3 regions of the Janthinobacterium sp. 1L-D-8-B-C4 genome follow, and region 2 is predicted to be linked to each of the others. Evidence: predicted binding sites of a transcription regulator. Region 2 holds the regulator's gene; each other region holds the start of a gene.

Region 1 (10,372 bases), on a different contig from region 2:
CTTGCCGACAAACACGGTCACGCCCATGCCTTTGTCGCGGTTCTGTTCGATGGTTTCGATCTTGCCTTTTCGTACAGAAACGGACAGGCCGCTACCTTCGCTGACTTCGACCGCCGCATCGCTGCCGCCCGCTTCGCGCGCAAAAGACAACACATCACGGGCAAGTTGCTGCAGTTGCTCTTGAGTATGGGTAAATACGGACTCGTTCATGTGCTGTTTTCTTCGGAAAGGCCCTAAAAAGGTTATGATAGCAGTCGTTTACAGTTTACAGGTGCGGCCTACGCGGCCAATCCCGCCTTATCATGCCAAATCCAAACCGGGGAGCTTGCGGCTTCCAATCGTCCGAATTCGAACAGGAATATGAACGTCCTTCGAAGTCGGAACTCAAGCGCCAGATGACCGTCCTGCAAAAGCTGGGCGAAGAATTAGTCAATGAAGCACGCGACCGCGTCAAGCGCGTTCCGATGCCCGAAGACGTGCGCGACGCCATCCTCGAATGCCAGCTGATCAAGGATCACGAAGGCCGCCGCCGCCAGCTGCAATATGTTGGCAAGAAAATGCGCACCCTCGATGATGAAGAAGTTGCCGCCATCCAGCGCACCATCGACAGCTGGAAAGGCTTGTCGAAAGCCGACACCGCCGCCATGCACGCGATGGAACGCCGCCGCGACAAGCTGCTGACGGACGACAAGGCGCTGACCTTGCTGCTGTCGGAAAACCCGGAACTCGACGTGCAGCACCTGCGCACCCTGATCCGCAATGCCCGCAAGGAGCAGGCCGAGAACAAGCCGCCGAAAGCCTACCGCGAAATCTTCCAGATCCTGAAACAGATCGCCAAGAAGAACAATGGCGGCAAGGATGATGCGGATGAAGAAGGCGTTGACGCCGAAGAAGACGAATAAACCCCAAGTGCAAAAGCCGGGGTCGGTCCTTTCAGGATCGTGATACGCCCCACTGGGGCTTATCACCCCTGAGGGTCCGACCCCAGTCCTTGCTTGGGGTTGGGAAAAAACCGGGAACCAGCCCGGTTTTTTGGTTTTTACGACATAGACAGGTGCCCCATGACCACTCTCGAAGACGAATTGATTATCGGCCTCGTGTCGATCTCGGACCGCGCCAGCGGCGGCGTATATGAAGACCAGGGCATCCCGGCCCTGGAAAGCTGGCTGGCGGCCGCGCTGCGCACGCCTTACCGGCTGGAAAAGCGCTTGATTCCCGACGAGCGCTCGCAGATTGAAAACACCCTGATCGACATGGTCGACCTGAACCATTGCCATTTGATACTGACCACCGGCGGCACGGGGCCGGCGCGGCGCGACGTGACGCCGGACGCGACCTTGTCGGTGGGCACCAAAGAGATGCCGGGCTTTGGCGAACAGATGCGCCAGATCAGCCTGCAGTTCGTGCCGACGGCGATACTGTCGCGCCAGGTGGCGGTAATCCGCGAAACGCCCGAGCGCGCCTGCCTGATCATGAATCTGCCAGGCCAGCCGAAAGCCATCAAGGAAACCCTGGAAGGCCTGAAAGATGCCGAAGGCAAGCAATTGGTCAACGGCATCTTTGCCGCCGTGCCGTATTGCATCGACCTGATCGGTGGTCCGTATATGGAAACCGACCCGGTCGTGTGCAAGGCCTTCCGTCCCAAATCGGCGCTGCGTCCGGCGCCCATCATCCCAGAGGAAAACACATGAGCACTTTGCTGGAAACCATCGAACTCGACAGCGCACCGAACCCGACCGTCGCGATTATCTGGATGCACGGCCTGGGCGCCGACAACAATGACTTCGTGCCGCTGGTCAAGGAACTCGACCTGCGCGGCTGTCCTGCGATCCGCTTTATCTTCCCGAACGCCGGCACCATGCCCGTCACCATCAACAACGGCTATGTGATGCGTTCGTGGTACGACATTCTGACGAGCGACCTGGTGCGCCGCGAAGACGAAGGCGGCCTGCGCGCCTCGCAGGCACAGATCGAAGCGCTGATCGCGCGCGAAAAAGAACGCGGCATTCCCGCCAGCCGCATTATCCTGGCCGGCTTCTCGCAAGGCTGCGCCATGACCTTGCAAACGGGCTTGCGCCACCCTGAAAAACTGGCCGGCCTGATGTGCCTGTCCGGCTATCTGCCGCTGGCCGACAAGACCGCTGCCGAGCGTACGCCAGCCAGCCTGGAAACGCCGATCTTCATGGCGCACGGCACGGCCGACCCGGTGGTGGCAATCGCCCGCGCCGAACAGTCGCGCGACCTGCTGACCGGCCTGGGCTACCAGGTGGAATGGCATACCTACCGCATGCAGCATTCGCTGTGCCAGGAAGAAATTGACGCGATCGGCGTCTGGCTGAAAAAAGTGCTGGCTTAAAACAAAACAGACGACGGCGACCTAATTGTTGGCCGTCGTTTTGTCATTCCAGACCTTCAGCATGTCCGGTGACGCTTCGGAGCGGATGCCGTTGTCGCTCAGCACCGCTTCGGTGGCCGCCAGCATTTCCTTGCGCGGCACCACCACCAGTTCCGCATCGCGCTGCTCGAAGCGGAAAGTGACCATCTCGTCGGGCAGGTCGCGCAGCAGGGTCACCATGTGCGCCAGGCTGCGCACGGGGATGCCATTGACCGAATACACGACCGAGAAGAAACGGTTGCCGTAGCCATTCATCAGCTTGTGCGGGAAGAATGGCGCGGAAACCACCACCAGTTCCTGGCGGTTGGCGTCCGGTGCATCGCCGCGCCGCGTAACGAGCGGATTGCCGGCAAAACTCATGCCCACCAGCATCGGCGCATTGGCGTTGGGGCCGGCCATGAATTCAGCCGTCACTTTTGAAAACACCATCGGGCCAAAGATGAAATACGATGGATAGGCGCCTTCCAGGCTTGGCACCAGCATCGGATGCGAAGACGAGACCGGCACGCTGACCTGCAGCGGCGCGCCATGGCGTACCACGGTCAGGGGCAGCATGCCGTTTTTCGCCAGCTGCTGCACCCGGTACTGGAAGCGTACGCGGCTGTTGGCGGTCAGCTTGACCATGCCCTGGTTGTCGATGGGGTAGTCGCCAATTTTTGTGATGACATCGAATTCCTTGAGCGGATATTGCGCGTCCTTGCTGGCCGGCGTCATCACGATGGCGCCCTCGACACTTTTGTCGAGCTTGAGCATGCTGCGCAGGGCCGGATTTTCCATCGTCTGCGTCACGTCGAACAGCGCCGGCTTGCCCTTGGGCGCGCCACTGTCCTGGTCGCGCAGGAACAGCTCGATCTCTTCGTTGGGAATGATGTAGCCCATGTTTTGCGCATTGGTCACGGTGGCAAACGCCAGGCCGATCATCTTGTCGCCGGCAATCACGGCGCCGCCGCTGTTACCGGGATTGATCGCCGCATCGATCTGGATGCGCAAGCCCGAGACGGGATAATGGTAGTGCACGAACTCGATGCGCGAGACGATGCCCTTGGTGATGGACAAGGAATTGCCGCCCAGCGGATAGCCGTAGGCCAGTACGGCATCGCGCACATCCGGCAAGACATTGGCGCGCGGCATGGGCTTATGGGTATCGAAGAAACTGTCGTCGTCGACCTTCAGCAAGGCCAGGTCCATGCCTTCGGAAATGGCCAGCACAGTGGCCGACAGCTTGTCGCCGGAACCATTGGCCTGGATCTGCACCTGGCTGGCGTAACCGACCATGTGTGCATTGGTCAGGATGCGGTGGCCGTCGATCACCACGCCCGACCCCGTCACCGACTGCGGCGCGGCCTTGCTCCATGGCTTGTAGGGATCGGGCCGGCGCAAGGTGGAAAAGACCTTGACGACGGCGTTTTCCAGCGCCGTGGCGTTGGCCGTGGAAGCGGTCTCGGCCGCCATCGAGTGCACCGCCACCAACGGAGAAAAAGAAAGGGCCAACGCCAGCAAGGCGCGGCCCATCAGGGACTGGCAAATGCGAATTTTCATGGTCGATCAAACAATGGATGGTGGGAAATAAAGTATATATTGCGCAACACTCGCAAAAATTACAGTTTGTCCATCATCCTGGCCGCCCTCCCAAGACCTGCTACGGCAGTGGCGTCACTCCCGATCGCGGCACGGCCGTCTGCGCGCCATTCATCACCATGGCCAGAAAGGTGTAATAGCCATTGATGCCCATCAGGTCGATGACGCCGTGCTCGCCGAACAGCGCCAGGGCGCGCACATAGGTAGCGTCGCCCACGCGCTTGTTCTGCTGCAATTCGATACAGAAATCATGCACGGCCTGCTCGTCTTCGAGCAGGCTTTCAGGCGCGCGCCGCTCGGCGATCGCGTCGATCGCTGCCTGCGCAATGCCATTTTGCGCCGCCAGCGGCGCGTGTATCGCCCACTCGACCTGCTGGTCCCATTGCCGCGCCGTCACCAGGATCGCCAGTTCGGACAGGCGCGTGCCGATCGCGCTGCGGTAGCGCAAATACTCTCCCATGCGCTGCGCCGTTTCCATCAGCTCGGGACTGCGTATCAGCGGCACGAAGGGGCCGTACAGCGCCCCGCGCGGACCGTCGATAATCGCTTGCGCGGCAGCGCGCTGCCGTCCATTAAGTTGTTCCAGCGGCAGCGGCGGCAAGCGGTCCACGTCAAAACCCGGCATCAGGCGGTCCAGGCAACCACGTCCTGCTGCTGCTCGCCCAGGCCGGCGATACCCAGGCGCATGGTGTCGCCTTTTTTCAGGAAGCGCTGCGGCTTGCGGCCCTGGCCCACGCCCGGCGGGGTACCGGTGGCGATCACGTCGCCCGGTTCCAGGGTCATGAATTGCGACAGGTAGCTGACGATTTGCGCGACCGTGAAGATCATGGTTTGCGTGTTGCCGGTCTGCATGCGCTTGCCGTTCACTTCGAGGTACAGGTCCAGGTCCTGCTCGTCGATCACTTCGTCGCGCGTTACCAGCCATGGGCCGACCGGGCCGAAGGTGTCGCAGCCCTTGCCCTTGTCCCAGGTACCGCCGCGTTCGAGCTGGTAGGAGCGCTCGGAAACATCGTTGACGACGCAATAGCCGGCCACATATTTCAGCGCATCTTCTTCGCTGACGTATTGCGCGCGCGTGCCGATGATCACACCCAGTTCCACTTCCCAGTCGGTCTTTTTCGACCCCTTCGGCAACACCACGGTGTCGTCCGGGCCGTTCAGGCAGGTAATCGCCTTCATGAAGACGATCGGCTCGGCCGGAATCGGCATGCCCGATTCGGCCGCGTGATCAGCGTAGTTCAGGCCGATGCCGATGAACTTGCCGACCTTGGCGACCGGCACGCCGAAGCGCGGATTGCCGCGTACCAGCGGCAGGGTTTTTTCGTCGAGCTTGGTCAGCTTGCGCAGCGCCTTGTCGGACAATTGCGCGCCATCGATATCGGCAATCACGCCGGACAGGTCGCGCAGTTTGCCTTCTTCATCGATCAGGCCCGGTTTTTCCTTGCCGGGACGACCATAACGAACGAGTTTCATATTCTTCCTTGGAGTTGATCATTGCCGCTGTGCAGGCCATCATTTTACCGGATGGCCCGGCACGCCTGTGGCGGCCGATGAAAAACATCGCAAGTCCCGGCAGCTGCAGCAGCGCCAGCAGGCCGAACGCGGCCTGGTAAGCCTGCGGCGGATACTGGTGCGCGGCGTTGCCCGGCCAGCAGCCCAGCACCAGGCCAAAACCGGCCTGCACCAGGAAGGCGCCGCTGAAGATCAGCAGGTTCAAACAGGTGGCGGCGCGGCCAGTCATGCCCGGCGGCACGCTTTGCGCGACGATGGTGTATTCCAGCCCCGCCACCGTGCCCAACAAGGTAAACAGCACCGACAGCATGGGCAGGCCGGGCCGCACATTCATCGCCATGGCGAACTGCACCAGCACGAACAGCAGCACGCCCCATGCCGCCACCTGCATCGGCGTGACGCCGCGCCGGCCCGCCCATTCCGTCAGCATGCCCATGGCGATGGCGCCAAAGATGACGGCCGCCATGCCCAGATACAGCAAATAGGCGACAGCGTCGTCCGTCATGCCGCCGACGTCGCTGAGCCAGCGCCCTATCCACAAGCCCTGCACGCCGAAAAACACGCTGTGCGGCAACAGCAGCAGGGCAATCGTGCGGCGAAACGCGGGGTCGCGGTAGACCTGCAGGATGCCAGCCTTGGGCGCGACCGCCACGGTCGCCGTTGGTGCGGGCGACAGCATGCGGATCAGCAAGCCCACCGCCAGCACGGCCAGCGCCAGCCACAGGAACAGGCCGCGCCAGTCGGTATGGTCGAGCGCGACTTTTACCGGCAGGGTGGCGCTGGCTGCGCCCAGCCCGCCCACGGCGATCAGGTAGCCATGCACGGACGGCAGGCGCGCCGGCGCCACCGCGCCCGAAATGGCTTTCACGGCAGCCATGAAACAGCCGCCCAGGCCAGCGCCCATCACGGCGCGCGCACACAGCAGCTCGGCAAAGCCATGGCCACGGCTGAACAGCCATACGCCCAGCGCCGCCACGCTCATCAGCACCAGTTGTACCGCGCGCGGACCGTGGCGGTCCAGCGCCATGCCGACCGGCAATTGCACCAGCGCAAACGCCAGGAAAAATGCGCTGGTCAGCAAACCCAGTTGCGTGGCGCCCAGGTGCACCGAGGACAGCAGTTCGTCCGTCAGCACGGCATTGATTGCGCGCAGCAAGCACGACAGGTAATGGCCGAGCGCGAACGGCAGGAACACCAGGCAAAAGATAGCCACGGGGCTGCGGCCAGCGGTGGCTTGCATGTCAGGCGGCCCGGGCCAGGGGTATCACCTTGTGCGGCACGTGCGGCACCGGTTCATCGAGTTCGAAGAAGAATTTCTGCTGGCCGAACGCCGGTTTCAGGTGGTCGATCCAGGTGGCGTGCTCGTCGAATTTGGCATAGAAGGGCCGGCGCACCCAGTCCGGATTGCGCGCCTGCAAGAACTGCAATGCAAACAGTTTTTCGCCATGGATGGTGACCACGCCATCGATCACGATCTTGCCGGGAAACGCGCTCATCGACGGCCCGCGCACCGTGCGCGACAGACCCGACACCTGCTGGTAGGCAGCCTGGAATATCTCGTGTGCGCGCGCCAAAGGCAGTTCGAAGTAGCCGCGCGGCCCTGTGTCGCGCTCGACAAACATGTAATACGGAATCGCCCCCAGCCGCGTGCCGGTCTGCCACAGCTCGGCCCAGCTGTTCGGGTCTTCACTGATATGGCGTATCAACGGGCCCTGCATGCGCAAGGTGGCGCCGGTGCCGACGATGCGCTTGACGGCCTGGCGCGCGATCTCGGGACGCAGTTCGACCGCATGGTTGTAATGGCCCATGATGGCCAGGTTCTTGCCGGACTGGACGATGCGCTCGAACAGGCGCAGCAAGTCGTCTGCATCGCGGTCGGACACGAAACGCTGGGGCCAGTACGCGACCGACTTGGTGCCGATGCGTATGTTCTGGATATGCTCCAGCGCCGGGTCCAGCAGCGGCTCCAGGTAGGCCGCCAGTTGCCGTGTATTCATGATCAAAGGGTCGCCGCCGGTGATCAGCACATCGGTCACTTCGCGGTGCAGTTTCAGATAGGCCACCAGTTCATTCGACTCGCGCGCGTCGAACTTCATGTCGTCCATGCCGACGAACTGCGGCCAGCGGAAGCAAAAGGTGCAATACGCGTGGCAGGTCTGGCCGGCACTGGGAAAGAACAGCACCGTCTGCGCATATTTATGCTGCAGGCCGCGCACCGGCACGCCGTCCATGGTCGGCACATTGTGCGTCAGCTGGCCGGCCGGATGCGGGTTCATGCCCAGGCGTATCGTGCGCACATAGGCGTCGATGGCGGCCTGGTCCTGCTTTTCCAGCACCAGTTCGCGCAAACGCTCGTACTGCTCGGGCGGCAGCATGTCGCGGTGCGGAAATACCAGCCGGTAGATCGGATCGTCGGGAATATTGTTCCAGTCGATCAACTGGTCCAGCACATATTCATTGGTGCGAAATGGCAGGACTGTCGAGACCACCTGCACCGCCTCGCGCTGCTCGGGCGGCAACCATTCCCATTGCCGCGCCTGGCGGATGGACTGCCGTGTATAGGGTTTGAATTTGGCTGGCAGCAATTCGGTATTCGTGTTGGGCATGGGTTCTCCGTCGGGATGGGTTTGGCATTGAAAAACCCATCATAGTTCTTGCTTAAAGGCATGAAATTGCACTAAATCAATGGCGCAGCTGCCACCCTGTTGCCGTCAATAAACCTGCATTCAGGCAAGAAAAAACTTGTGCTATCGCAATTTCACATGCGCTGACTCAACGTAAATTAGGGCCTGGCACTCCCCCATCACTGAACCGAGGACAGATCATGAAACGTGTATTGACCGGCACCGCGCTGTGCCTGCTGTTTGCCCATGCCGGCCATGCCAGCGCTGCCGTGGAACCGACGGCAAAAGACGCCATCGCCATGGCCGAACGGGGCGCCGCCTTCATCAAGCAGCATGGCGAAAAGGAGATGATGAAAAAGCTCAGCGCCAAGGACCCGGAATTCGTGCAGGGCGAGCTGTATGTGGACATGCGCGACATCAAGACCGGCATCGTGCTGGCGCACCCGATCAATCCGTCCATCGTCGGCAAGGACCTGGTCGACGTGCCCGATGCGAATGGCAAGAAATACCGCCGTGAAATCATCGAACTGGCGCAAAAGCAGGGCAAGGGCTGGGTCGATTACCAGTACAAGAACCCCGTCAGCGGCAAGATCGAGCCGAAGACCACCTACATCCTGCGCGTCAACGACGTGGTGCTGGAAGCGGGCATCTACAAGAAATAGCAGTGGCGGGCCGGCCGCGCCGGCTTCGCTTCCATCCACAGGCAGGAGGACATATGCTCGACAAATTACGCATCGGCCCCAAGCTGTTGCTGGCGCCCACTCTGGTGCTGTTGTTGCTGTTGCTGAGTTCGGCCAGCGCCTGGTACGGCATGGTGCGGCAAAATGCCTCGATGGAAAACATGGTGCAGGTGCGCATGGCGCACCTGAAAGCGGCGCTGGACGTGGCCGGCGAGGTGCGCTATGCGCACGGCAATATGTACCAGTTGCTGTCGTGGACCAACGGCAGCTTTGCCAAGGCCCGCCTGGAAGCGCTGGAAGGACAGATCAAGCAGCGCCACGGCGAGATCGCACGGCAACTGGGCACCCTGCGCGCCAGCGCCAAGGGGGCGGAGCTGGCGATGGTCGATGGCGCCAGTGGCGCGCTGGGCGCCTATCGCAAGGCGGTGCTGGAAACCATGGAAATGGCACAGATGGATTTGTCGATCGCCGCCAATTCGATGATCAAGGCGGAAGCCCAGTTCGGCCAGCTCAACGCCCAGTTGGTGAAGCTGGCGGCGCTGGAAACGTCGCTCGGTACCGAAGCGCATGCGGCGGCCGTCGAGCAGTTTCACAACCAGGGCTGGACCTTGCTCACCACAGTGCTGCTGTCGATTTGCGCCTCGGTGGTGGTGACAATGCTGGTGCGACGCGCCATGCTGCGGGAAATCCACGGCATTGCCGAGGCGGTGCAGCAACTGGCGGCGGGCCGCCTGACGGCGGGCAAGAGCAGGCAGGGCAATGACGAGATCGCCGCCACCTCGCGCGTGCTGGACCAGTGCATCGCCAAGCTGAACCAGACACTGCGCACCATTTTGTCGGCCGTGCAATCGATCGATACCGCCTCGCGCGAGATCGCCACCGGCAATATGGACTTGTCGGCGCGCACCGAAATGCAGGCCAGTTCGCTGGAACAGACGTCGAGCGCCATGGCCACCCTGACCGAGGCCGTCAACGACAACGCCGGCAATGCGCGCCGCGCCAGCGAACTGGCGGCGCAGGCGTCCAGCCTGGCGCTGCAGGGCGGCGCGGCGATGCAGCAGGCGGTGGCGACCATGGCCACCATCCGCGGCAATTCGCGCCAGATCGTCGACATTATCGGCGTTATCGACGGCCTGTCGTTCCAGACCAATATCCTGGCGCTGAACGCGGCGGTGGAAGCGGCCCGCGCCGGCGAACAGGGCCGCGGCTTTGCCGTGGTGGCGTCCGAAGTACGCACCCTGGCGCACCGTTCGGCCGCTGCCGCGAAAGAGATCAAGACCCTGATCGCCACCTCGGTAGCCACCATCGACGGCGGCAGCGTGGCGGTGCAGCAGGCGGGCGACAGCATGGGAGCCATCGTGGCCTCGGTGCAGCAGGTCAACGAGATCATCCAGCGCGTCGAGCAGGCCAGCGCCGAACAGGCAACCGGCATTACCGAGGTGAACCTGGCGGTGACGCAGATGGATGACGTGACGCAGCAAAATGCGGCGCTGGTGGAACAGGCGGCGGCCGCGGCGGCCAGCTTGCAGGAGCAGGCCGTGACGTTGTCGGCGGCGGTGGCGGTATTTACCCTTGACCAGCCA
Region 2 (10,372 bases):
GCGCTGCTCCGGATGCAGCGGGAACACTTCGCTGAGCACGCCCTCGCCATCGGAACTGGCCAGCACGCGGAACGAGGAATCGAGGATCATGCAGCGCGTGCGCGACCATTCCGCGTCCGTCAGGCGCACGCCCTTGACCACCGCCTGCGCCTGCGGCATCCAGTCGAAGAAGATCACCAGCGCACCGAGCACCTTGCCATGCGTCGCGCCGCCTTCGCGGATCGCCGTGGCGTAGGTTGCCACCTGGGCGCCATGCAGCAGCGCGGTGGTGCAGACATCGGCGGCCACATAGTCTTCGCCGCTGGCGGTGTTCAGCGCCGCCTTGAGCCAGGGCGCGCGGGAGACGTTGCGCCTGGTCACCGGATACTGCGCGCCACGCCCGCTGGCCACGATGGTGCCGTCGGCATCGACTACCCAGATATCCTTGTAGACGGTATAGCTGTCGAGGATCACCGACAGGCGCTGCGCTGCGTGTTCACTGGCCGCCGCGCTGGTGTTGGCCAGGCATGACACCAGCGCCGAGTCGGTGGCCCACCAGCGCACGTCGCACGAGCGCTCGTACAGGTTGCGGTCGATGATGTCGATCATGTTCAGGGCCAGGTCGGCGCAGCGCTGGCCTTCATGCGACTGCATGCGGCCGATCATCAGGTCACCCAGTTCGGTCAGGCTCCTGAGCGAACCGACCAGTTCCTGGTTCAGGCTTTCGGTGACTTCGCCGATGCGCTGCGAGACCTGCTTGACCTGGTTTGCCACCACGGCAAAGCCGCGCCCGGCGGCGCCCGCTCGCGCCGCCTCGATCAGTGCATTGAGCGCCAGGAAGTTGGCCTCGCGGTTGATGTCATTGATGTCCCCGATCTTGCTGGACGCCAGCTTGCGGACCTGATGCGTGAGCTCGACGATTGCCTGTGGATTTGCCATGGGTATGCCCTCCTTTTTGAATTAAAGCGCATGCAAAAAGCGGGCCAGCAAATTAAATATGGAAAATTTATTCCAAAACAACTTTATATGCCAAATTGCACTTTTTTGTCGCATTATTTTGTGCGCCGCACCATGCGGTGCGGCGGCAGCACAACATTGGTGAGAAATCATGATTTTTGTCTTGCTGTCATGGCGCGGCCGCGCTTGCCATGCCAACGCCACGGCGCGCTTGCAGGGATCTTTTACGGCCATTTTTTTACCGAGATCAGTAAATAATTGGTGCTGCCGCACTACCCATCTTTCATCTGGGGAATTTTGATCCACATCAAAGTTTTTTAGACCTCAAACACTTAACCTCTGGCCACCATCATAAATAGACATTCCAGGGAGTCTTTGTGGATCAATCGCTAAACTATAACTACAAGATCGTGAAGCAATTCGCGATCGCTACTGTGGTATGGGGCGTCATCGGCATGCTGGTCGGCGTTATCATCGCCGCCCAGCTGGCCTGGCCCGCCCTGAACCTCGACATACCGTGGCTCACTTACGGCCGTTTGCGTCCGCTGCACACGAATGCGGTCATTTTTGCGTTCGGTATCTGCGGCCTGTTCGCCACCTCGTACTACGTGGTGCAACGCACCTGCCAGGTACGCCTGTTTTCCGACAAGCTGGCCGCCTTTACCTTCTGGGGCTGGCAAGCGGTGATCCTGTGCGCGGTCGTCAGCTTGCCGATGGGCCTGACGCGCGGCAAGGAATACGCCGAGCTCGAATGGCCGATCTCGATCCTGATCGCCGTTGTCTGGATCGCCTACGCCATCGTGTTCTTCGGCACCCTGATCAAGCGCAAGGTCAAGCATATCTACGTGGCCAACTGGTTCTTCGGTGCCTATATCCTGGCCGTGACGATTTTGCACGTGGTCAATGGCGCCGTCATGCCGGCCTCGTTTACCAAATCCTACTCGGCCTATGCCGGCGTGCAGGACGCGATGATCCAATGGTGGTACGGCCATAACGCGGTGGGCTTCATCCTGACCGCCGGCTACCTGGGCATGGTTTATTACTTCATCCCGAAACAGGCCGAGCGCCCTGTGTACTCGTACCGCCTGTCGATCGTCCACTTCTGGGCGCTGATCTTCACCTACATGTGGGCCGGCCCGCATCACCTGCACTACACCGCGCTGCCTGACTGGACCCAATCGATCGGCATGGTGTTTTCCCTGGTGCTGCTGGCGCCAAGCTGGGGCGGCATGATCAACGGCATCATGACGCTGTCGGGTGCCTGGCACAAGCTGCGCACCGATCCGATCCTGAAATTCATGATCGTCTCGCTGTCGTTCTACGGCATCGCCACCTTCGAAGGCCCGATGATGTCGATCAAGACCATCAACTCGCTGTCGCACTACACCGACTGGACCGTGGCACACGTGCATGCGGGCGCTCTGGGCTGGGTCGGCTTCATCACCATGGGTTCGATCTACTACATCCTGCCGCGCGTGGCCGGCCGGACCAAAATGTACAGCACGCGCCTGGTCGACGTGCACTTCTGGGTCGCCACCATCGGCATCGTGCTGTACATCGCCGCAATGTGGATCGCCGGCGTGATGCAGGGCCTGATGTGGCGCGCGGTCAATCCGGACGGCACCCTGACCTACACCTTCGTCGAAGGCGTCAAGGCAACCTATCCGTACTACGTGGTGCGCGTGGGCGGTGGCCTGCTGTACCTGGCTGGCATGTGCGTGATGGGCTACAACACCTGGATGACCTTGCGCGGCACCAAAGTGCCAGTCGCACGCATCCCGGAACTGAACACGGATCACCGCACGGAACCGACCGTGGCGCACGCCTGATTGGAGCGAAAGCAAATGAAATTCTCACATGCATGGATTGAAAAAAACCCCTGGCTGCTGATCGGCCTGGTCACCCTGGTGATCAGCGTCGGCGGCGCCGTTGAAATCGTGCCCCTGTTCTTCCAGAAGAGCACCACCGAGCCGATCGCCGGGCTGAAACCGTACTCGCCGCTGCGCCTGGCTGGCCGCGACATTTACGTGCGCGAAGGCTGCTACAACTGCCACTCGCAGATGATACGTCCGCTGCGCGCCGAGACCGAGCGCTATGGCCATTATTCGGTGGCCGGCGAGTTCGTCTACGACCGTCCTTTCCAGTGGGGTTCCAAGCGTACCGGTCCCGACCTGGCAAGGGTCGGCGCCCGCTACAGCGACGAATGGCACCGCACGCACCTGAACAATCCGCGCGACGTGGTGCCGGAATCGAACATGCCGTCCTACCCATGGCTGGCGAAAACCAGGCTGGCGCCGGAAGACATCGTGCCGAAGATGCGCGCCCTGAAACGCCTGGGCCAGCCGTACAGCGAGGAAGAGATCAAGGCCGGTCCCGAGCAGCTGAAGGACAAGACGGAAGAAGACGCCCTGGTGGCCTACCTGCAAGGCCTGGGCACATTAATCAAAACGAGGAATTAGCATGGCAATCGAGAACCTGTTCGACAGCGCCAGCAGCGTCATGACGGTGGTTTCCTTTACGACGTTTGTTGGCATCCTGTGGTGGACTTTCAGCCGCAGCAACAAGGACTTCGCCGCGGCGGCCAACCTGCCGTTCGCCGACGAGGCGCTGGACTATCCGGCCGATGCCGGAGCGGCAAAAGAGGAGCGCGGCCATGTCTGACTTTACCAGTGGTTTCTGGAATATTTACATCGTCGTGCTGTCCCTGCTGGGCATCATCGGCTGCGGCGTGCTGCTGTACTCGCAGTCGAAGGTGACGGTACTGCCGGGCGCCCCGGCCGACGGCACCACCGGCCATGTGTGGGACGAAGACCTGAAGGAACTCAATACGCCGATGCCGCGCTGGTGGATGTGGCTGTTCTATATCACCATCGTGTTCGCGCTGGCCTACCTGTTCCTGTATCCGGGCCTGGGCACCTATGCGGGCAAGCTGGGCTGGAAATCGTCGGGCCAGTACGAGCAGGAACTGAAAAAGGCGGAAGCCGACTACGGTCCCCTGTTCGACAAGTACCTGAAGCAAGACCTGAAAACCGTGGCCGCCGACCCGCAGGCCAACGCCATCGGCCAGCGCCTGTTCCTGACCTACTGCGCGCAGTGCCATGGTTCGGACGCCCGCGGCAACAAGGGCTTTCCGAACCTGACCGACAAGGACTGGCTGTACGGCGGCGATCCCGACATCATCAAGACCACCATCTTGCATGGCCGCAACGGCATCATGCCGCCGATGGGCGCCGCCCTCGGTTCGGAGCAGGATGTGGAGAATGTCGCGCACTATGTGCTGAGCCTGTCGGGTTCGACCTCGGACCCGGTCAAATCGGTGCTGGGCAAATCGAAGTTCGGCGCCTGCATGGCTTGCCATGGCGCCGATGCCAAGGGCAACGCGCAACTCGGCGCGCCGAACCTGAGCGACAGGATCTGGCTGTATGGCGGCAGTGCCGACACCATCATGGAAACCATCCGCAAGGGCCGCAACAACACCATGCCCGCCTTCGGTGACTTCCTTGGCGAGTCGAAAGTGCATGTGCTGTCGGCGTATATCTGGAGCCTCTCCAACCCCCAGCCTGCGGTTCCTGTGAAGTAAGCAAATGGAACCCCAAGTCATCAAGATGTATGCGGCCCGCGAGCAGATCTACCCTCGCGAGGCCAAAGGGCGCTATGCAACATGGCGCTGGGTATGCGTGTGGCTCACCCAGCTGGCGTTCTACGGCTTGCCGTGGCTCAACTGGAACGGCAGGCAAGCCCTGCTGTTCGACCTGACCACGCGCAAGTTCTACATTTTCGGCGTGGTGCTGTGGCCGCAGGATTTCATCTATCTGGCGGCCCTGCTGATCATCGCGGCGTATCTGCTGTTCCTGGTCACGGCGATTGCCGGGCGGGTATGGTGCGGTTTTTCCTGTCCGCAAACCGTCTACACGGAAATTTTCCTGTGGGTTGAACGCAAGATCGAAGGCACGCGCAGCGCGCGCATGGCGCTCGACCGGCAAGGCCCTTCCGTGCGCAAGACCGGCAAGAAGGTTGCCAAGCACCTGGCCTGGGGCGCCATCGCCCTGTGGACCGGCTTTACCTTTGTCGGCTACTTCACGCCGATCCAGGATCTGGTGCATGCAGTACGGACCTTCAATTTCGGGCCCTGGGAATGGTTCTGGATTCTGTTCTACAGCCTGGCCACCTACGGCAACGCGGGCTGGCTGCGCGAACAGGTATGCAAATACATGTGCCCGTATGCGCGCTTCCAGAGCGCCATGTTCGACCAGGATACCCTGATCATCACCTACGACGAAAAACGCGGCGAGCCGCGTGGCGCGCTGAACAAGAAAGCGGCCAAGGACGGCGCGCAAGCCAAACTGGGCGACTGCATCGACTGCACCCTGTGCGTGCAGGTGTGCCCGACCGGCATCGATATCCGCAATGGCCTGCAGTATGAATGCATCGGCTGCGCCGCCTGCGTCGACGCCTGCAACAGCGTGATGGACAAGGTCGAACGGCCACGCGGGCTGATACGCTACAGCACCGACCATGCGATGGAAAACAACTTCAGTTCGCAGCAGATCCGCCGGCGCGCCATGCGCCCGCGCGTGCTGATCTACACCTCGATCCTGGCCTTGATCATCATCGCCGTGTGCACCTCGCTGTTCCTGCGCACGCCCCTGAAAATGGACGTGATCCGCGACCGCGGTTCGATGGGCCGGGAAGTGGAAGATGGCATGATCGAAAACGTGTATCGCCTGCAGATCATGAACACCTCGGAAGAGCAGCAGCACTTCCGGATCGCCGTGTCGGGCCTGCCCGGCCTGGCCCTGCTGACGCGCGAGGAAGTGACCCTGCAGCCGACCGAAACGCTGGGCTGGCCGGTGCGTTTGCGCGTGCCGCACGGCGTCGGCGAGAAGGGTTCGAACAAGATCCAGATCACGCTGCAATCGATCGACGATCCCTCATTGCATGTGCGCGAAAGCGCGGTATTCATCGTGCCGCGTTAAACCAGGAAGCGGCGCCGGGCCTTGCCTGGCGCCATATTGAATCAGGAGAAACACCATGTCCAAGACCGCCAAACTGCAAGCCCCCGTCGATCCCTGGTACAAGCACCGCTGGCCGTGGCTCTTGATGATCGGCCCCGGCCTGTCGGTCGTCGTCGGCAGCTTCATGGGGTATATCGCGTTCACGCAGCCCGATGCGCTGGTGGTGGGCGACTACTACAAGCAAGGCAAGGCGATCAACCAGGACTTGCGCCGCGACACGGTCGCCAGCGACCTGGCGATGGATACCAGCCTGGCCTACGATGTGGCGCAGTCGCGCATCACCGGTTCCGTGCATAGCTTCGGCAAGGCTTACCGGCAGCCTTTGCTGCTGCACCTGGCGCATGCCACCTTGCCGGAAAAAGATATCCGCCTGATGGTGCAGCCCGATGCCAACGGCAATTTTTCAGTGTCGCTGCCGATGCTCGAGCGCAGCCGCTGGCAGGTGCTGGTGGAAGACCAGCAGCGCGTATGGCGCCTGTCGGGCATCTGGGCCTGGCCGGCCCAGCGCGACATCACCATCCACGCCGACAACGAACTGTAATTACTTGCAGGTGTCAGTACCGTTTGTAATCGCCTTCAACTTGGCAGGCTGCAAGATTTCAATCTCGCGGTTCGAGACGCTCAGCCAGCCTTCCTTCTTGAATTTCGACAGCAGGCGGCTGATGCTTTCGATCGTCAGGCCCAGGTAGTTGCCGATTTCCTCGCGCGACATGCGCAATTGAAACTTGCTGCTCGAATAGCCGCGCGCTTCATAGCGCGACGCCAGGTTGACGATAAAGGCGGCAAAGCGCTGGGTCGCCTGCATATTGCCCAGCAATAGCATCACGCTTTGCTCGCGCGTGATTTCCTGGCTCATCATGCGGTGGAAATGGCGCAGCAGGGTCGGCATATTGCCCAGCAATTGCTCCAGGCTGGAAAATGGAATTTCACACACTTCGCTGTCTTCCAGCGCCACCGCATTGCAATGATGACGGTCGGTGCTGATGGCGTCCATGCCCAACAGTTCGCCGGCCATCTGGAAGCCCGTCACCTGCTCTTCGCCACCGGGATTGATCTGGTAGGTCTTGAAGTGGCCCAGGCGGATCGCGTACAGGTTCTGGAACGAATCGCCGATGCGGAACAGCGAGGCGCCACGCACCACCTTGCGGCGCCGGCCGATGATCTGATCAAGGCGATCCATGTCACCCACGTCGAGCCCCATGGGCAGGCACAGCTGGTGCATGCTGCAGGTGGCGCAGCGCGCACGCAACGCTTCCACGTTCACGGGGGGCAAGGTTGGAGACAACAGCTCTTGTGACATGGGCATCCTTTTAGAAAATACAACAACGAGTTTACTGTATCTGCAGAGGCAATGTGCCAATTTCGGCGAAATGCGATGCTTAAATCACTTTCTGCATTTATTTTCATGGCAACGCCGCCACAAGCCCATGCTTGCCAAGTTGATGTATTGATAGGAGAATTCCTGATAGCATCTCTCGCAGCACGCTTGTGCCGCCTGCCCGTTTGCCAAGGATAAGGAAATGATGAAGCCTCTGGGCATTAAAGCAAAAGTCGCGCTGGCTACCAGCCTGACCTCGATCGCCATGATCGCCCTGGTGACCCTGGTGCAGGTTCAGCGCATGCGCGACGATTTCACCAAAGTATTGCTGAGCCAGCAGACGGCCATGATCGAACGCACCGCCGAAGAACTCGACGACAAGCTTGGCATGCTGCTTGACGTGATCAGCGAAACGGCGCGCCGCCAGCCCGCCGCGCTGATGGCACAGCCGGCCCAGCTGCGCCAGTACCATGAGCAGCGCGCCATGCTGGCCCTGTTCGACGACGTGCTGGTGCTCGATGCGCATGGCAAAGTGGTCAGCGACGTGCCCGAAGTGCCGGGACGCAGCGGTGTCGAAGTGGCTGACCGCGACTACTTCCGCACCGTCATGCGCACGCGCCAGCCCATGATTACCGAACCGATGCTGGGCAAGTCCAGCGGCCTGCCCATCGTGCAGATGGTGGCGCCGGTGATCGGCGCCAATGGCGAGGTGGCCGGCATCGTGATCGGCGTGCTGCGCCTGTACAAGGACAACCTGCTGGGCGACCTGCGCACGGCCAAGGTGGGCAAGAATGGCTATTACTTCATCCTGACGCAGGGCAAGGTGCCGCTGTACGTGCTGCATCCCGATCCGGCCAAGCTGCTGCAGCCGCGCGCCGACAATGCCAACCCCGCCACCAGCGCGCTGATCGCGCGTGGCGGCGAAGGCAGCATGGTCAGCACCAACAGCCGCGGCGTGAAAGCCGTCAACAGCTTCAAGCACCTGAAATCGGTCAACTGGCTGCTGGCTGCCTCGCTGCCGGTCGATGACGCCTTCGAGCCGTTTGACGGCGTGCTGTACCGGCTGATCCTGTGGAGCGCCTGCGCCTCGCTGCTGGCGGCGCTGGTGCTGGGCTGGGTCACGGTGCGCCTGCTGTCGCCGCTGGTGCGCCTGCGAGACACCCTGCTGGCGCTGCGCAGCAGCGGCCAGCGCTTCACGCCGCTGCCGGTCGAGCAGCGCGACGAGATCGGCGAACTGACGGCGGCCTTCAACGGCCTGATGAGCGAGCGCGACCGATTGCAGCAGGAAGTGGAAGCACGCGCGACCGAACTCGAAGACGAGCGCGACCGCGCCGAAGCGGCCAACCGCGCGAAGAGCGACTTTGTCGCCAACATGAGCCATGAAATCCGCACGCCGCTGAACGCCGTGCTGGGCATGGTGTATTTGCTCGGTAACACCAAACTCAATACCGAGCAGCGCAAATACCTGACCATGGTGCGCGTGGCCGGCCAGTCGCTGCTGGGCATCCTCAACGACGTGCTTGATTTTTCCAAGATCGAGGCGCGCCGCATGGATTTGTCGCCGGTCGAATTCGATCTCGATGAAGTGATGAACACGCTGGCCACCACCATGACCATGAATGCCGGCGAAAAGGAACTGGAACTGGCGATCGCGGTCGAGCCCGACGTGCCGCGCCGCCTGGTGGGCGACGCCCAGCGCCTGCAGCAGATCCTCGTCAACCTGGCCGGCAATGCCATCAAATTTACCGCCAGCGGCGAAGTAGTGGTGGCCGTCAGCCTGGCCGAGCAAACGCCCGGCCAGGCCTGGCTGCGCTTTGAAGTACGCGACACCGGCATCGGCATGACGCCGCAGCAGCAGGAACAATTGTTTACCGCCTTTTCGCAGGGCGACCAGAGCATCACGCGCCGCTTCGGCGGCACTGGCCTGGGCCTGGCCATCAGCAAGCATCTGATCCACATGATGGGCGGCGATATCGCCGTGGCCAGCAGCGAAGGCAAGGGCAGCCGCTTCTGGTTCAGCGTGCCGTTCGAAGCACTGGCGCAGCCAAACGAAGAGCGCCGCAAACCGGCCCTGGGCCAGTTGCGCCTGCTGGTGGCCGACGACAACCGCACCACGCGCGAACTGATCGTGAAACTGATCGAAGCATGGGGCTGGGCCGCCGATGAAGTCGACTCCGGCTTTGCCGCCATCGAGCTGTACCGCGAACGCCTGGCCAGCCGGCAGCCATATGACGTGGTGCTGGCCGACTGGCACATGCCCGTCATGGACGGCCTGGCCACGGCCAAGGCGATACGCGAGGCGGCCACCGGCCAGCGCCAGCCCATCGTGGTGATGGTCAACGCGTTTGCCCGCAATCACCTGGAAGAAATCTCCAGCGCGGCCGAGGCCGACGTGGTGCTGATGAAGCCGATCACCGGTTCCAGCCTGTTCGACGCGCTGCACCAGGCCCTGAACGCCACCCAGGACGGCGAACAGCATATCGCGCTGCAGCAAAGCGGCACCGAACTGGCCGGCGTGCATTTCCTGCTGGTGGAAGACAATCACCTGAACCAGGCGGTGGCGCGCGGCATCCTGGAACACATGGGCGCCACGCTGGACGTGGTGGGCGACGGCCTGCAGGCGGTCGAACGCCTGCGCATGGAGTCCTTGCGCTACGACATCGTGCTGATGGACATGCAGATGCCGGTGATGGACGGCTTCAGCGCCACCCACATCATCCGCACCGAACTGCGCTTGCAGCTGCCGGTGATCGCCATGACGGCCGGCGTGCTGGCCTCCGAGCGCGAGCGCTGCATGACGGCCGGCATCACCGACTTCATTGCCAAGCCGGTGGTGGTCGAGGAAATGATGGAAGTGATCAACCGCCACCTGCCCAAGCGCACCGCAGTACAGGCGGTAGCGGCGGCGCCACTCGACGAGGAAGTGTTTTCCATGGCCGCGCTGATGCGCGTGATGGGCAAGGACCCCAAGGGCAGGGCGGTCTTGCGGCGCATGGTGGAAGACGCCCTGAACAAGGGCATGACACCGTTGCGCGACGCCGAAGCGGCCTTGCAGGAGGGCCGCCACAGCGACGTTGCGCGCATCCTGCACGGCCTGCGCGGT
Region 3 (10,372 bases), on a different contig from region 2:
ACCGGATTGGCCGCCACTTCGGAATTGTCGAAGTTGAACACCTTCGACAAAATCTTGAAGGCAAAGCGCGTCGACAGTCCGTTCATGCCTTCGTCGACGCCGGCATAGTCGACATACTCGTGCATCGACTTGGCTTTCGGATCGGTGTCCTTGAGGTTCTCGCCGTCGTACACCAGCATTTTGGAAAAGATGCTGGAATTTTCAGGGTCTTTCAGGCGCGACAGGATCGCGAACTGCGCCATCATGCGCAGGGTGCCCGGCGCGCACGGGGCTTTTTCCAGCGAGGAATTGGCCACCAGCTTGTCGTAGATCTTGATTTCGTCGGACACGCGCAGACAGTACGGCACCTTGACGATATAGATACGGTCGAGGAAAGCCTCGTTGTTGCGGTTGTTTTTAAACGTTTTCCATTCCGATTCGTTCGAGTGGGCCAGGATGATGCCGTCGAACGGTATCGCGCCAAAGCCTTCGGTACCCTTGTAATTGCCTTCCTGGGTGGCCGTCAGCAGCGGGTGCAGTACCTTGATCGGCGCCTTGAACATTTCAACGAATTCCATCAGGCCCTGGTTGGCCAGGCACAGGCCGCCCGAATAGCTGTAGGCGTCCGGGTCGTCCTGCGCATAGTCTTCGAGCTTGCGGATATCGACCTTGCCGACCAGCGAGGAGATATCCTGGTTGTTCTCGTCACCGGGCTCGGTCTTCGAGATGGCGATCTGTTTCAGCACCGACGGATAGCGCTTGACGACGCGGAACTGGTTGATGTCGCCATTGAATTCATGCAAACGTTTCACGGCCCACGGGCTGGGGATATTGCGCAGGTAGCGGCGCGGGATGCCGTAGTCTTCCTCGAGGATGGTGCCGTCTTCTTCCTCGTTGAACAGGCCCAGCGGCGACTCGTTGACGGGCGAGCCTTTCAGGCAGTAAAAAGGCACGTGCTCCATCAGCGACTTGAGCTTTTCGGCGATCGACGATTTGCCGCCGCCGACCGGCCCCAGCAAGTACAGGATCTGCTTGCGCTCTTCCAGCCCCTGTGCGGCATGGCGGAAATACGAGACCACCTGTTCGATCACTTCCTCGGTGCCATAAAACTCGCGGAAGGCCGGGTAGATCTTGATTATCTTGTTGGCGAAGATGCGCGACAGGCGCGTGTCGGTGCGCGTGTCGACCAGTTGCGGCTCGCCGATGGCGGCCAGCATGCGTTCGGGCGCGCTGGCGTAAGTCAGCTTGTCCTTCTTGCACAGGGCCAGGTATTCGGTGAGCGACATTTCCTCTTCACGGGTGCGCTCGTAGCGTGCTGCGTAGTTATCAAAAATGGTCATGTTCAATGTCCTTTAATGTAAAACTAACTTGCCAGTTACCATGTCAGCCGGCCTGGCAGTCGCCTCGGCTTGCCGCTTGCGTTGTTATTACCCCGTGTTCGATTGTTATTGTTGTTCAAGCCCGGCTGTCTTTGCCAGTCCGGATTGCCCGGACCAAAAACTGGCGCTTGATGCCATTCTGACGTAATCAGATGGCTTATTTTCATGTGTTGATAGCGCTTGTTGCACCTACCTTTGCCCCATGAAATTAATTATTGCTCTAAAGGATGAGGAAGTCAAAAGATAAGTCGTAATATCTTTAATACTTGTTTGTAAATTGTTGATTTGATTGAATAAAATCAAAAAAACCACAGGCTTTTTACCAAACTTTCCGGCCCCTTCACGATCATCATACGACAATTCGACAGCCTGCGCCGACAGTGGCGTGGCGGCGTCGCCGGTGGTGCGGCTCATCTTGCGATAAACTGCATGCATGTTTGATGACGCAGCGCCAGGGTCCCGGTCCGTCGCGCGCCTGCGCCAGCATTTTTTCTTCGCCCCCTACAAGGAACACCTCATGATGAACGAGCAATTGCGCGCGATCGTACGCGGCATGCCCAAAGCCGAACTGCATATCCATATCGAAGGCTCGCTGGAACCGGAACTGATTTTCGCACTGGCCGAACGCAATGGCGTGCCGCTGGGCTATGAATCCGTGGAACACTTGCGCAGCGCCTATGCCTTTACGGATTTGCAGTCCTTTCTCGATATTTATTACGCTGGCGCAAGCGTGCTGCTGAAAGAGCAGGATTTCTACGACATGACGCAGGCCTACTTGCTGCGTGCCGAAGCCGACAATGTGCTGCACACCGAAATTTTCTTCGACCCGCAAACCCATACGGCGCGCGGCGTGGCGATCGCCGACGTGATCAACGGCATCCACCGCGCCTGCCAGGACAGCCCCGTCAGCGCCAGCCTGATCCTGTGCTTCCTGCGCCATCTGAGCGAAAAGGAAGCGTTCGAGACCCTGGAAGATGCGCTGCCCTACCGCGACAAGTTCATCGGCATCGGCCTCGATTCGTCGGAAGTGGGCAACCCGCCCGAAAAATTTTCACGCGTGTTTGCGCGCTGCCGCGAACTGGGCCTGCACCTGGTGGCGCATGCCGGCGAAGAAGGTCCGCCGGCGTATATCCGCACCGCGCTTGACGATTTGAAAGTCGAACGCATCGACCATGGCGTGCGCTGCCTGGAAGACGTGGAACTGACGGCGCGCCTGGCGCGCGAGCAGATCGCGCTGACCGTCTGCCCGCTGTCGAACACCAAGCTGCGCGTGTTCGACCAGATGCACGACCATAACCTGGCCGAGCTGCTGGCCGCAGGCCTCCTGGTCACCGTCAACTCGGACGACCCGGCGTATTTCGGCGGCTACATGAACGATAACTTCGACGCCATCTTCGACGCGCTGCCTTTGGGCCTGGCGCACGCCCGCCAATTGGCGCGCAACGGCTTTATCGCGGCGTTCTTGCCGCAGGCGCAAAAAGACGCGTTCCTGGCCACTGTCGACGCCTATTTCGCGCAAACTACACCGCAATAACTTTTCATAAAGATCCGCCGCCATGCTCCGCCTATCCCTCAACATGACCGGGCGCGACTGGCGCGCCGGGCAATTGCGTTTCCTGCTGATCGCCCTGATCGTGGCTGTTGCCGCGCTGTCGGCGGTGGGCTTTTTCGTCGACCGCCTGCGCTCTGGCCTGAACCGCGACGCGCACCAGCTGCTCGGTGCCGACCTCGTCATCAGCGCCGACCAGCCGGTCAGCGCCGCTTGGCGCGCGGAGGCGCAACGGCGCGGCTTCATGCTGGCCGACACCGTCACCTTTCCCAGCATGGCGCAGGCCGGCGAAGGCGAGCAATCGCTGTCGCAGCTGGCCTCGATCAAGGCCGTTTCAAACGGTTATCCGCAGCGCGGCAAGCTGAAAATCACCACCAGTTCCAGCGAAGCGCTGGACGCCGTCGGCAAGCCGACCGATCAGGTGCCCGCGCCCGGCACCCTGTGGGTCGATGCGGCCATTTTGTCCGCCCTGAACGCGAAACTGGGCGATACCTTGAAACTTGGCGACAAGAATTTTACCGTCACGCAGCTGATCGCCAGCGAGCCGGACCGCGGCGCCTCGTTCTTGAACTTTGCGCCGCGCGTGATGCTGCCTTTGGCCGACCTGGCCGCCACGGCGCTGGTGCAAAATGGCTCACGCGTGTCGTATCGCCTGCTGCTGTCGGCGCCGGCAACAAAAGCGGCCGATATCGCCAGCTACCAGGGGTGGCTGGAAAAACAGATCAGCGAACAGGCGATCAAGGGCGTGCGCATCGAATCGATCGAGTCGGGCAACCCGCAGATGCAGTCGACGCTGGACCGCGCCGACCGTTTCCTGTCGCTGGTCGGCCTGCTGTCGGCGATGCTGGCGGCGGTTGCCGTGGCGATGGCGGCGCGCCGCTTCATGCTGCGCCACCTCGACGCCTGCGCCATGTTGCGCTGCCTGGGCCTGACGCAAAACCAGGTCACGGCCATGTATGTGATCGAGTTCCTGATCGTTGGCCTGGTCGGCAGCGTGATCGGCGTGGCGGTCGGTTTCGGCGGCCACCTGGTGCTGCTCGAATTGCTGGGCAAGCTGGTGCAAAGCGACTTGCCGCCGGTGTCGATGCTGCCGGCGTTGCAGGGCGTGGCCACCGGCATCCTGCTGTTGCTGGGGTTTGCCCTGCCGCCGATTTTGCAGTTGCGTAATGTGCCGCACAACCGCGTGATCCGCCGCGAGCAGGAGCCGCCGCAGGCGCTGGCGCTGGCCACTTATGGCCTGGGCATCGCCGCCTTTGTGGTGCTGCTGCTGTGGCAGGCTGGCGACGTGACCCTGGCGCTGCTGACGGCGGCAGGTTTCCTCGGCGGCTTTGCGCTGTTTGGCCTGGCCGGCTGGCTTGGCCTCAAGTCCCTGAAAAGCCTGCGCGGCCTGGTCAACCATCAAAGCTGGCGCTTTGCCGTGACGTCCTTGCAGCGCCGCCCGGGCGCGACCGTGATCCAGGTGGTGTCGCTGGCGCTGGGCCTGATGGCTTTGCTCTTGCTGACGGTGGTGCGCGGCGATCTGATGGTGGCCTGGCGCAACGCTACGCCAGCCGACGCACCGAACCGCTTCATCATCAATATCTTGCCGGAACAAAAAGAGCCGATCGCCGCGCGCCTGGCGCAGGCCGGCGTGCTCAATGCACCGCTGTATCCGATGATACGCGGGCGCCTGGTGGCCGTGAACGGCAAGACGATTACCGAAGACACTTACGAGGACGACCGCGCCAAGCGCCTGGCCGACCGCGAATTCAATCTGTCGACCATGGCGCGCATGCAAGAGCAAAACAAGCTGCTCGCCGGCCAATGGTTCAGCGGCAAGCCGGGTGCACCGGCCGAAGCGTCGGTGGAAGAGGGCATCGCCAAGACCCTGAACCTGAAGCTGGGCGACAGCATGCGTTTCGATATCGCCGGCCAGATGGTCGAGGCGCGCATCACCAGCTTGCGCAAGCTCGAATGGGGTTCGATGCGCGTCAATTTCTTTGTCATCATCAACCCGGAAGCGATGGCCGACACGCCGCAAACCTGGATCACGGCGTTTCATCTGCCGGCCGCGCATGGCGACCTGGGCAATGCCCTGACGCGTGACTACCCGAACCTGACGGTGGTGGACGTGGGCGGCATTTTGAAACAGATCCAGGCCGTGCTGGACCAGGTGGTGACGGCGGTTGAATTCCTGTTTGCGTTTACGCTGGCGTCGGGCCTCCTGGTGCTGTATGCGGCGCTGATGGGTTCGCAAGACGAGCGCACCCGCGAAGCGGGCCTGCTGCGCGCGCTGGGCGCCACCCGGCGCCAGCTGGCGCAAGCCCAGCTGATCGAATTCTCGCTGGTGGGCGCGCTGGCCGGCTTGCTGGCGGCGTCTGGCGCGGCGGCCATGGGCTGGGCGCTGGCCACGTACCAGTTCAAATTCGCCTGGAGCTTCGCGCCCGGCGTGTGGCTCTTCGGCCTGCTGGCCGGCGCCCTGTGCGCGATTGCCGGCGGCTGGCTGGGCCTGCGCGGCGTATTGAAACATCCGCCGCTGCAAACCCTGCGCGAAGGGTAAGCCGCCTCAGGCGGCCAGGCTTTCCCTGGCCTGCGTGCGCAAAAACTGTGCATACGACAGCACCGGCTGGCCCAGCTGGTGCGCCGGCAGGTCGAACAGGGCCCAGTAGTAGGTTTCGCCACCCCGGCAAATGGTCGGTGGAGCGCAGTAGCGGAACCAGTTTTCGCCAATGCTGGCGCTATACATGCCGTCGCTGTCGGCATCGGAAAAATACGGGATCACACGCAGTTCCAGCAAGGCTTGCAGCAGCGACTGCGGCGCATCGCTGTCGCGTGCCATCTCGTATTGCGTGTGCAGGCTGCGTTCGGTTTCGATCACCATCAGCCTGGCCTGGCCATCGCGCGTGAAAAACAGGATGCCGCCCGGGTTGGGAAAAATATAGTGTTCGACAAAGCCATGGCGCCGGCACAATTCCAGCACCACCGCCGCCATCGCCTCGTCCTGCAGGAACTGGTAGTCGTGCAGCACCAGCAGGTCGCGCACCGTATCGGATTGCTGCAGGAAAAACTCGCGCTGCAGGCCGATGATTTCGTGTTCGAGGATATCGAGCGCATTGTCGTCGCTCTTCTTGATGTAGCGGTCGATCAGGCCCCGGTTGAAGGCGGTGACCGCCACTTTTTCATCGGCCGCGCCGGTGAACAGAATCTTCTTGCATGGCAGGTCGCGCACCGCCTGGCAAAATTCCAGGCCATTCATCTGCGGCATCGAATAATCGACCACCAGTACCGACGGCGTGGCAAAGCGCTGGGGCTGGCTGCTGATGCGCCAGATGCGCTCGATGTCGAGCGCCACGTTGCACTGGTCGGGCGGCAGGTTTTGCGTGTCGAAGTTGACGTGCAGCGGGGTCTCGCCCTGCCGCGTGCTTTGGCGCAGCCAGTCCAGGGCCGCGCTGGTGTCGTGGAAGGTCTTGCGCGCCAGCGCGGGATCGAGCTGGAAGGCCAGGCTTTTCAGAAAGGAATCGCTGTCGTCGATCAGGACGGTCAGGGTCGGGTGGGTATGGACGGGCAGTATCATGCGTCACCTTGCACGTTGGGGAGGAGAAAAACGGTCGGGCGCCGGCGGCGCGAATTCCAGCACGAAGATGGCATAGGCGCTGTCGCGCGAGACGCAATGGATGCGCGCCCGCCAGGCTTGCAGGATCTGCCGGCACAGTGCCAGGCCGATGCCGCTGCCATTGTGCGCGGGATAGGAATAGAAGCGGTCGAAGATCAGCGGCAGGCGGCTGGCGGCAATCCCGCAGCCGGTGTCGATGAACAGCAGGCGCGGCACGGCCCGCTTGCCGTCGATGACGATGCGCACGCGGCCCTTGCCGGCGCGCTGGATGGCTTTCAGGGCGTTGCGCAGCAGGTTCAGCAGGATCACCACGCACAGCTCCGTCTGGCCTGCAAAGCGGAAATCGGCGCGCAGGTCGACCGCGACGAGGGCGCGCTGCGCCGGACTGACAAAGGGATAGCGTTTGAGGACGGCCGTCACCGTGTCGTGCATGCCGACCGACTCGGTCGCTTCGAGCCGGCTGCTGACGGCGCTGGCGCTGAGCAGGAACAGGTCGATCATGTGATGCATGTGGCGTACTTCGAACTGGATGCGCGCCAGCGCGTCGATGCAGGCCGCGCCGGGCGCAGCGCTATCGGCACCGGTATCGCGCGCCAGCAAACGCTGCAGGCCGCGTACATTGGCTTCGACGCTGACCAGCGGCGTGCGCAGTTCGTGCGCCACGCTGCCCAGGCCAGCGGCCAGGCCGGCCAGCTTTTCCTGCGCCCCTACATGGCGGCTGACCTTGACCAGCGACAGTACGACGATGGTAAACCAGTGTACCGGTAGCTGCTGCATGACCTGCGTGTCGAGCAGGAAGTGCGGGTCGCCCAGCACGGCAAAGACCGCGCAGGCCAGCAGCGTGCCGCTCAGGTAGGCCAGCACGGCGATGCGCGTATCGAAATGGAACAGCACTACCAGCGCCACCAGCAGCGAGTGCATCCATAGCGCCGAGGCATGGTTCATCAGGAACATCAGGGTAAAGAAAAACGGCAGCTCGAACGTCAGGCCGACGAACAGATAGACGCTGAACCAGGTATTGCTGAAGCGCTGAGGGAACAGGGCCGGTACGAACAGCAGCGCAGCCATGACGCGCAAGGCCGGCGATTCGAATTCCTGCGGAAAATAGTAATGCCACAGCGTGTAGTACAACGGCATGCCGAGCGCACCGCAAAAGGCCAGCAGGCGCACCTGGGCGCGCCGGACCGGCGTATGCTCGATGGCGTCATGGAAATGCAGAAAAGGCTGGAGCAGCCGGCTTTGCCATGGTTTTCCAGCGGAGGACTGTGCATGCGTCATGGTATGGGGAAGGAACTTTTGTGGTAAATCAATACCATATGATCAGCCTGTTTCCGGTGGAAAAGAAGGCTAACTGGTCCGGTATTGAGATGCATCAAACTCCTGAGTAATGGCTCGCGCATGTTGGATGTAGCAATTCCCATCACAACATTTCCATGGAGTCATCATGTCACCTGCCATTTCTTCCCTGTCCACCGCCGCTGCCATCAATGCCGAACAACAGCTGCCCGCCTTTGTGCGCGCGCGCATGGACGAACATTATGTGGAGCGCATCGAAAAGCTGCTCGGTGGCGAACACCTGCACCAGTGGCAAGCGATGCCGGCCGATGCGGTCATGCTCGCCGGCAATGATTACCTGAATATCGCCGGCGAACCGGCGCCGCTGGCGGCGCAGGCGCGCGTATTGCAAGGCGGCGGCGCGATGCTGATGTCGTCAGTCTTCCTGCAGGAAGGCAGCCGCCAGCACCGCCTGGAGGGCAAGCTGGCCGCATTTCTCGGCAGCGAGGCGTGCGTGCTGGCGCAGTCGGGCTGGGCCGCCAATGTGGGCTTGCTGCAAAGCCTGGCCGGCCCCGGCATCCCGGTGTATCTCGACATGCAGGCCCATGCTTCGCTGTGGGAGGGCGTGCAGTCGGCGCAGGCACTGGCCGTGCCTTTCCTGCATAACGACAGCGCCCACCTGCGCCGCCAGCTGGAACGGCATGGCCCGGGCATCATCGTGGTCGACGCGCTGTACAGCACCAATGGCAGCGTCGCGCCGCTGCTGGCAATGGTCGAGATTGCCGAACGCAGCGGCTGCATGCTGATCGTCGACGAATCGCATTCGCTGGGCACGCACGGGCCGAAAGGCGCCGGCCTGGTGGCCGAGCTGGGACTGGCCGGGCGCGTTCATTTCCGTACCGCCTCGCTGGCCAAGGCGTTTGCCGGGCGCGCCGGGCTGATCACCTGCTCGTCGCACTTCAAGGGATACTTTTTGTCCGCCTCGCGCCCGGCCATTTTCAGTTCCTGCCTGCTTGAGCACGAGCTGGCGTGGTTCGACGCCGCGCTCGATTTCATCAGCGCCGCCGACGAGCGCCGCGCCGCACTGCGCCAGCACAGCGTCTACCTGCGCCAGGGCCTGCTTGACCTGGGCTATAACGTCAGCGACGGCACCGAGCAGATCATCGCGCTCGAAGCGGGCACCGAACCGGACACCCTGGTGCTGCGCAAGGCTCTGGAACGCCATGGCATCTACGGCGCCGTGTTTTGCGCGCCAGCCACGCCAAAAAACCGCGCGCTGGTGCGCCTGACCCTGAATGCCCTGCTGCGCCAGGACCAGGCGCAGCGCCTGCTCGACGCCTGCGCGGCGATCCGCGACGAAGTGGGCCTGGCGCGCTGGCCGTCGACGCGACGCCTGCGCAAGCTGGCGCTGGTCTAGCCAGGACGGGGCCGGGCCGCTTGCGCTATCATGGCGGCCATGACCGATACCAACGCCCCCACCCTGTACCAGACCATCGGCGGCGCGCCCGTGCTGCGCCAGATGGTCGACCGCTTTTATGACCTGATGGAGCTGGAACCGGAATTTGCCGGCATCCGCACCATGCATCCATCCTCGACCGAAGGCTCGCGCGACAAGCTGTATTTCTTCCTGACGGGATGGATGGGCGGGCCGGATTTGTATATCGAAAAATTCGGCCACCCGCGCCTGCGCGCGCGCCATTTGCCGTACGCCATCGGCACGAGCGAGCGCGACCAGTGGCTGCGCGCCATGGCCTGGGCCATGGAAGACAGCGGCATCGAAGAATCCCTGCGCGTGCGCCTGATGGAGTCGTTCTACCAGACCGCCGACTGGATGCGCAACAAGCCCGACTGACGCCATGACCTCGCTCGAATTCTATGTGCTGCTGAGCGCGCTCGCGGCCGTCATCGTCCTGCTGGTGCTGCTGCTGTTGCGCCCGCGCCCGGGCGCCGGTACCGACGGCGCCACCACCCTGGCGCTGGTGCAGCAGCACCAGGCGCAAAGCCTGGAACGCATCGACCGGGTCGAGCGCGAAGTGCGGCTGCAGCTGCAAGCGTCGGCGCAGGCCACGCGGCAGGACCTGGCAGCCGGCCTGGCGCAATTCCAGGCCGCTACCTTGCAGCAGCTCGACAGCCTGCGCACGCAGATCCAGGCGCAGGGAAAAGTGGGGCGCGAAGAACAGGCGCAAAGCCTGGCGCGCTTTGCCGACAGCACCAGCCAGAGCCTGGCCCAGCTGACCGAATCGAATGCGCAGCGCATGCTGGAAGTGCGCGCCACCCTGGAAAACAAGATCCGCGACTTGCAGGCTGACAATGGCGCGCGGCTGGAAGAAATGCGCAAGACGGTCGATGAAAAACTGCATGCCACCCTGGAAACGCGCCTGTCCGCCTCGTTCCAGCAAGTGTCGGAGCGGCTGGAAAAAGTGCACCAGGGACTTGGCGAAATGCAGCAGCTGGCGCTGGGCGTGGGCGACCTGAAGCGGGTACTGACCAACGTCAAGACGCGCGGCACCTGGGGTGAGGTGCAGCTGGAAATGCTGCTGGAGCAAGTGCTTACCATCGACCAGTATGCGAAAAACGTGGAAACCGTGCCGGGCAGCG

Evidence for each region. The regulator FNR, encoded in region 2, switches genes on or off when oxygen is low (the NO sensors DNR and NnrR bind a similar motif). The targets are predictions, from matches to a motif close to TTGATNNNNATCAA.
Region 1: AC0Z42_RS09930 (KamA family radical SAM protein) is a predicted target of FNR. The motif match lies at 8,158-8,171, and genes of this name have one in related genera.
Region 3: cqsA (alpha-hydroxyketone-type quorum-sensing autoinducer synthase) is a predicted target of FNR. The motif match lies at 7,862-7,875, and genes of this name have one in related genera.

What each region holds. Positions count from the first base shown of each region.
Region 1 covers NZ_JBXAVX010000004.1:252,081-262,452, forward strand. Annotated here, with positions in the region: gene pmbA (metalloprotease PmbA) at 1-210, opposite strand, end outside; gene yjgA (ribosome biogenesis factor YjgA) at 303-902, shown strand; gene mog (molybdopterin adenylyltransferase) at 1,062-1,691, shown strand; gene AC0Z42_RS09905 (alpha/beta hydrolase) at 1,688-2,356, shown strand; gene AC0Z42_RS09910 (S1C family serine protease) at 2,378-3,934, opposite strand; gene AC0Z42_RS09915 (carboxymuconolactone decarboxylase family protein) at 4,035-4,598, opposite strand; gene AC0Z42_RS09920 (fumarylacetoacetate hydrolase family protein) at 4,598-5,446, opposite strand; gene AC0Z42_RS09925 (MFS transporter) at 5,391-6,725, opposite strand; gene AC0Z42_RS09930 (KamA family radical SAM protein) at 6,727-8,091, opposite strand; gene AC0Z42_RS09935 (cache domain-containing protein) at 8,310-8,771, shown strand; gene AC0Z42_RS09940 (methyl-accepting chemotaxis protein) at 8,825-10,372, shown strand, end outside.
Region 2 covers NZ_JBXAVX010000014.1:61,514-71,885, forward strand. Annotated here, with positions in the region: gene AC0Z42_RS21915 (methyl-accepting chemotaxis protein) at 1-918, opposite strand, end outside; gene AC0Z42_RS21920 (hypothetical protein) at 940-1,242, opposite strand; gene ccoN (cytochrome-c oxidase, cbb3-type subunit I) at 1,314-2,765, shown strand; gene ccoO (cytochrome-c oxidase, cbb3-type subunit II) at 2,781-3,395, shown strand; gene AC0Z42_RS21935 (cbb3-type cytochrome oxidase subunit 3) at 3,397-3,597, shown strand; gene ccoP (cytochrome-c oxidase, cbb3-type subunit III) at 3,590-4,516, shown strand; gene ccoG (cytochrome c oxidase accessory protein CcoG) at 4,521-5,912, shown strand; gene AC0Z42_RS21950 (FixH family protein) at 5,968-6,492, shown strand; gene fnr (fumarate/nitrate reduction transcriptional regulator Fnr) at 6,493-7,251, opposite strand; gene AC0Z42_RS21960 (HAMP domain-containing sensor histidine kinase) at 7,472-10,372, shown strand, end outside.
Region 3 covers NZ_JBXAVX010000006.1:23,589-33,960, forward strand. Annotated here, with positions in the region: gene AC0Z42_RS12230 (PrkA family serine protein kinase) at 1-1,319, opposite strand, end outside; gene AC0Z42_RS12235 (hypothetical protein) at 1,548-1,772, opposite strand; gene AC0Z42_RS12240 (adenosine deaminase) at 1,876-2,892, shown strand; gene AC0Z42_RS12245 (ABC transporter permease) at 2,915-5,446, shown strand; gene AC0Z42_RS12250 (response regulator) at 5,453-6,460, opposite strand; gene AC0Z42_RS12255 (sensor histidine kinase) at 6,464-7,777, opposite strand; gene cqsA (alpha-hydroxyketone-type quorum-sensing autoinducer synthase) at 7,944-9,191, shown strand; gene AC0Z42_RS12265 (group II truncated hemoglobin) at 9,231-9,626, shown strand; gene AC0Z42_RS12270 (DNA recombination protein RmuC) at 9,631-10,372, shown strand, end outside.